Regions from separate parts of the Providencia sp. PROV208 genome, predicted to be linked through region 1. Evidence: predicted binding sites of a transcription regulator. Region 1 holds the regulator's gene; the other holds the start of a gene.
What was found. Region 1 encodes CRP, which controls carbon source genes, mostly activating them, when cyclic AMP is high. Its sites were predicted from a motif close to ATGTGANNNNNNTCACAT; they were not measured.
Positions count from the first base shown of each region.

Region 1 (3,205 bases):
ATTCTTGTTTCCAAGCAGGCAACTGTTCACAGGATTCAAATGACTCATCATCCCATGATGCATCATCCATTGTGGTCATAATAAAATCGTGAGTGGTGTTTTGGTCTTTTAATTCTGTTTCATGATTTTTTAAATTAAAAAAATCATGACGACTTTTTATTTTAGCAATTTGATTGGCAATTAATGAAATTTTAGTCTCAGAACTTAATGAACCTTGGTTGGTTTTTTGGATATAGAGTTTGAGTGCGGAACTGGTGTCACATCGAATTTTTGGGAATGAAATGGGCATATGATACCTCACCTTGATAATGTAAAAATGAGGCTAGTTTATTCAGTAATATGTACTTGCAATATAAAAAAACGACTTTAGATAATTAACTAATTGATAAAAAAGGCCTAACAAATAGCGGTTAGGCAAAAGTGTGGCATATTCATTAAGGTGCTACATATGGCAAAAATTTGGAATGCTATTTGCTCGTAAGATTCTTAAAGAATACGAAGCTCTTATTAAATTCAATTGAATGGGTATCAATGTTTTTGTTTGAATGAGTACCAAACATAACCGCTACCTTCGGCTTAGAAACATGCTGGGTAGGTTGGCTATTAGGAACTAAACGACCAATACTCAATGAAGATACAAAACGTGTTTGAGGCAAATTGTTGACTTTTTCCAGCGGCTTTTTCGCTAATGCGGGGCATTTTGTTGTTGAGCGATTTGCCGCATCTAAATGTTCGAAAAAAGCCTGCTTTTTCAAGAAAGTGTTAATACAGCGTTTTTGGTATTTCTCTAAATGCTGAAGAGACTCTGCATGGCTTAGATTATTAATGTGTGTCATGAATGAAATCCTAAATAATTATTGGCTAACTATTCAGTATTCTATATAGAAGAATGTTTTCTATAATATCAAAAAACGCGGTTATTTTTTGTTCAGGCGAAAAGGTTATATTACTGACATGTATAAAAAAGGGTTTATATCACTGATACAAACCCTTTTTATTCAGAGTCCAGCTAATAAGCTAGACGGAAAAATAAATTATCGTGTGCCGTAGACAACAATTGTTTTACCATGCGCGGAGATTAAATTTTGGTCTTCCAGCATTTTTAAAATACGACCCACTGTTTCACGGGAACAACCGACGATTTGACCAATTTCCTGACGGGTAATTTTAATTTGCATGCCATCAGGGTGAGTCATCGCATCAGGTTGTTTTGCTAAATTTAACAATGTTTGAGCAATACGACCAGTAACGTCTAAGAATGCAAGGTTACCTACTTTTTCGGAAGTGGTTTGCAAGCGATTCGCCATTTGCGCAGAAAGACGCATCAGGATATCTGGGTTGACTTGAATCAGCTGACGGAATTTCTTATAGGAAATTTCAGCGACTTCGCAAGCAACTTTTGCGCGAACCCATGCAGTACGTTCCTGTCCTTCTTCAAATAACCCAAGTTCGCCAATGAAGTCTCCCTGATTTAAATAAGAGAGAATCATTTCTTTGCCTTCTTCATCTTTGATTAAAGCAGCCACTGAACCTTTAACAATGTAGTAAAGGGTTTCTGCTTTTTCACCCTGATGGATCAGAGTGCTCTTGGATGGATACTTATGAATATGGCAGTGTGACAAAAACCATTCAAGAGTAGGGTCTGTTTGTGGCTTGCCGAGAACCATTAGCGTTATCCTCTGTATGTTATTGCAACCTTTCGAAAAGTAGGGAAAGGCTGACTTTAAAGTGTCTAGCTTAGCATATTAAGTCACATTGATGCCTATTATTAATGCTGCTATGGGCCAATGCAAATTAATATCAATTGTATAATATAATCAATTGAAACGTTGAGTTTTGATCTTAATCCTATCAACTAAGCATTGTTTGTATCATATCCAATGTCGAATGTCTTCCCTGTATCGCTTCAGCCTAATAATGCTGATATAACATTGTCTAGATATATGGAACAATGAGGCGATAAACATCACTATTTTTTGAGAGGAATAAAAATGGAAGCACGCGTAAAGTGGGTAGAAGGACTCTCTTTTTTAGGTGAGTCAGCATCAGGTCACCAAATTATGATGGATGGTAATGCAGGGGATAAAGCGCCCAGCCCAATGGAGATGGTTTTAATGGCGGCGGGTGGATGTAGTGCGATTGACGTTGTTTCCATCATTCAAAAAGGTCGTCAGGATATTCTTGATTGTGAGGTGAAATTAACGTCACAGCGCCGCGAAGAAGCGCCTCGCTACTTCACTGATATCAATTTACATTTTATTGTCACTGGTCGTGAATTAACAGACAAAGTCGTTGAACGCGCCGTCCAACTTTCGGCGGAAAAATATTGCTCCGTCGCAATCATGTTAGAAAAAACGGTGAATGTGACTCATAGCTTCGAAATTAAAAACGTATAATCGTGTTTATATTCAGATGCTTATCTTTATTATCGATAAGCATCTTATCATTAATCTATTTAATTATAATGCTGAGCTACCCATTACGCTGTTTCATGAGTTTTTCCACTAATGGCATCATAATCAGCTCCATTGCGAGACCTAATTTCCCTCCCGGCACCACAATGGTATTCATTGCTGAAATAAACGAACCATTTAGCATGGATAATAAATAGGGAAAATCAATCTGCTCTAATCCCCTGAAACGAATCACAATAAAACTTTCGTCCTGTGAGGGAATCGCTTTTGCCGAAAAAGGGTTCGAGGTATCAACCGTCGGAACGCGCTGGAAGTTAATATGGGTACGGGAGAATTGTGGCGTAATATAGTTAATATAATCTCCCATTGAACGGACTACGGAATCCATCACGGCTTCCCGAGAATGCCCCCGTTCGGTGGTGTCACGAATAAGCTTTTGAATCCATTCAAGGTTGACGATAGGTACAACGCCGACCAGCAAGTCAACATGTTGTGCCACATCGTGTTCTGGCGTGACAATACCACCATGTAACCCTTCATAGAATAACACGTCGGTATTGGATGGCAGTGACTCCCACGGCGTAAAAGTACCGGGTTGTAACCCATAAGGCACAGCTTCATCGTAGGTATGGAGGTATTTACGAGACTGCCCATAACCGGTTGTCGCGTAGTCAATTAAGGTTTGTTCAAGTAGAGAAAAATCATTGGCTTCAGGACCGAAATAACTAATATGGCGTCCTTGTTCGCGGGCTTTACGGATAGCCATATCCATTTCAGGGCGGGTATAGCGA
Region 1 is NZ_JAMPNS010000012.1:24,921-28,125, reverse strand. It holds gene PR766_RS10360 (hypothetical protein) at 1-289, opposite strand, end outside; gene PR766_RS10355 (hypothetical protein) at 468-836, opposite strand; gene crp (cAMP-activated global transcriptional regulator CRP) at 1,035-1,667, opposite strand; gene PR766_RS10345 (OsmC family protein) at 1,992-2,396, shown strand; gene PR766_RS10340 (phosphoribulokinase) at 2,473-3,205, opposite strand, start outside.

Region 2 (3,205 bases), on a different contig from region 1:
TTACGCGCTATACCACCAACCTTGATTTTTTTAACCCACTGCGATTCATTCGTGGCGGGAATTTAATCGACCTTGATTGGTTGATTGAAACGACGGCGAAAGAGTTCCCTCTTAATATGGATGCAGGGCTTGAATTGTTAAAGTCTGGGCGTGAATTCTATATGGGAGCAAGCCGTAGTGATGATTTTTCTGCTGAATTTTTACAACCGGATGCGGATTCGTGGTTAGACATCATTCGCGCTTCCAGTGCAATTCCTGGGTTTTATCGGACAGGCGTTGAATTTAGTGGTGTGCGATATCATGATGGTGGAATCAGCGCAGCTATCCCTGTTGAAGAAGCTTATCGGCGTGGTGCTGACACCATTGTTGTAGTTCGTACAGTGCCTTCTCAGATGTATTTTACACCTGAGTGGGTTAAGCGTATGACGCGTTGGTTAGAAGGGGATAATTCGGCGTTACAGCGAATGGCTGCGATGTTAAAAGTTCACTTAAAAAGCTATCGTAAAACCCAAGAGTTTATTGAAAACCCACCTGATGGCGTACAAATTTTTGAAATTTACCCGCCCACACCGCTGAAAAGTAGTGCGTTGGGTAGTAAAATTAGTGCCTTAAATCAAGACTATCATGTAGGTCGTCGTTGTGGACGCTATTTTATTGCTGCATTGGCTCAACAATTTGCCAGTAATGATACGAGTTTTAATCGATTTTCTAAGCGTAGACATTCGTTAGAATTGGCCCATATAGAAGATCAGGAAGAATCCTTACTAGTCGAAAAGGTGGCTGATGTTGTTGGCGCTAACGTTTTGCAAGGTAGCCAAGTGCATGATGGATAATCCTCGTTTTATCGATACCCACTGTCATTTTGATTTTCCTCCATTTAGCGATGCATTGTCAGACAGCTTAGAGAAAGCCGCAGAAGGAGGGATAACAGATATCATTATCCCAACGGTGAGTGCAGATAATTTTCAGCGAGTTTGGAGTCTCTCTCTTGATTATCCCCAGTTGTATGCCGCAATGGGGTTTCATCCCTTGTATTTAAGTCAGTTTCAAGAAGTGCATTTTGAAATGCTGGTAGATTTTTTGGCGCGTAAAAGTAAAAAATGTATCGCTATTGGGGAGATTGGACTCGACCTCTATATGCAAGATCCACAATTTGAGCGCCAACAAATACTGCTTCAGCGTCAACTGAAGTTAGCTAAACAGTTTGACTTACCGATTATCCTGCATTCGAGAAAATCCCATGATCAACTAGCTGCCATGTTACGTCGCCATGATGTTCCTGCTCGTGGTGTGGTGCATGGCTTTGCGGGTAGTCTCTCTCAGGCTGAAAACTTTGTGAAATTGGGATATTACATCGGTGTTGGCGGAACAATCACTTATGAGCGGGCCAATAAAACACGCCAAGTGATGGCACAACTTCCGCTAAGTTGTTTAGTGTTTGAGACTGATGCGCCGGATATGCCTGTATCCGGTTTTCAAGGTGAACCTAATCGACCTGAGCGTATTCAGTGGGTATTTCAGTCTTTATGTGAGCTGCGACACGAATCTGCCGATGAGATAGCACAACAACTTTACAACAATAGTCGGACGTTATTTAATCTAAATCAGACCGAAATGCGCTAATTGATAATTATTTCTTATGTATTTCCATGAGTTACTCAAGTAAAACCATTCAGTTTTTTACCTAATAGACTATCGTATTCGTGCCTTTCCAGACTAAACTGACTGCCTATTGTGATGTTTATCACAATATTTGAATTTATGTTGCTTATTGCACTTTGGATTTGTGATGAATATTGCGGGTTATTAATGATGACTGGTTATAATCATCGAACTAAGACTCGCGGAGCCTTACGAGTTTATTTATACATTAACCTAGAATTAAGTGAACAGGGATACTTCCATGCAACTCATTTTGAGTATTGTTGGGATGGCGGTGCTTATTGCGATAGCCGTTCTTTTCTCCAGCAATCGTCGAGCCATTAGACTTCGTACAGTCGGCGGTGCTTTTTTAATCCAAGTCGCCATTGGTGCATTTGTTCTTTATGTCCCTGCGGGGCGCAGTGTTTTAGAAGGTATGTCTAACGGCGTATCTAAAGTTATCGGTTATGGCCAAGATGGGATGAGCTTTATCTTTGGCGGACTGGTTTCTGACAAAATGTTTGAGTTATTTGGCGGTGGCGGTTTTATCTTTGCTTTCCGTGTATTGCCTATCATCGTGTTCTTCTCATCATTGATTGCAGTCCTGTATTATCTTGGCATCATGCAACTGGTCATCAAAATTCTAGGTGGTGGTCTGCAAAAAGTTCTGGGAACCTCAAGAACCGAGTCTTTATCTGCAACAGCGAATATTTTCGTTGGTCAAACAGAAGCCCCTCTGGTTGTTCGTCCTTATATTTCGACCATGACGACCTCTGAACTATTTGCCATCATGTGTGGTGGTTTAGCCTCTGTAGCGGGCTCTGTCTTAGCTGGTTATGCGCAAATGGGCGTTCCAATGGAGTACCTGATTGCAGCATCCTTCATGGCGGCGCCGGGTGGTTTGCTATTTGCTAAATTAATGGTGCCAGAAACAGAAGTGGCTAGAGATAATGTGGATGCCAAAGATTTAGTCGCTGAGGAAGATCGCCCAACGAATATCATTGATGCCGCAGCATCTGGTGCAGCATCCGGTATGCAGCTGGCTCTGAACGTGGGGGCTATGTTACTCGCGTTTATCGCATTAATCGCTCTGATCAACGGTATTTTAGGTGGCGTCGGTGGTTGGTTTAACTATCCACAATTATCCCTAGAATTATTATTGGGCTGGGTATTTGCGCCAATCGCATACCTTATTGGTGTGCCATGGAGCGAAGCGACCATTGCAGGCTCATTTATTGGTCAAAAAGTCGTTGTAAACGAATTCGTGGCTTTCATGAACTTCGGTGAATATATGAAAGCAGATGCGGATGTGATTGCAGCGGGTAAACAAGTTCTGTCTGATCACTCTAAAGCGATTATTTCTTTCGCACTGTGTGGTTTTGCAAACTTGTCTTCTGTGGCAATTTTGCTGGGTGGCTTAGGTGGAATGGCTCCAAATCGCCGTAGTGATGTAGCTCGTTTAGGTATGAAAGCCGTTATGGCCGGTACGCTCTCTAACTTAATGAGCGCAACCATCGCAGGCTTCTTCTTAACCTTGGCAGCAATGACCGCAATGTAATCCCTC
Region 2 is NZ_JAMPNS010000003.1:313,363-316,567, reverse strand. It holds gene PR766_RS03225 (patatin-like phospholipase family protein) at 1-833, shown strand, start outside; gene PR766_RS03220 (TatD family hydrolase) at 823-1,623, shown strand; gene PR766_RS03215 (NupC/NupG family nucleoside CNT transporter) at 1,904-3,199, shown strand.
Region 2: PR766_RS03215 (NupC/NupG family nucleoside CNT transporter) is a predicted target of CRP. The motif match lies at 1,733-1,750, and genes of this name have one in related genera.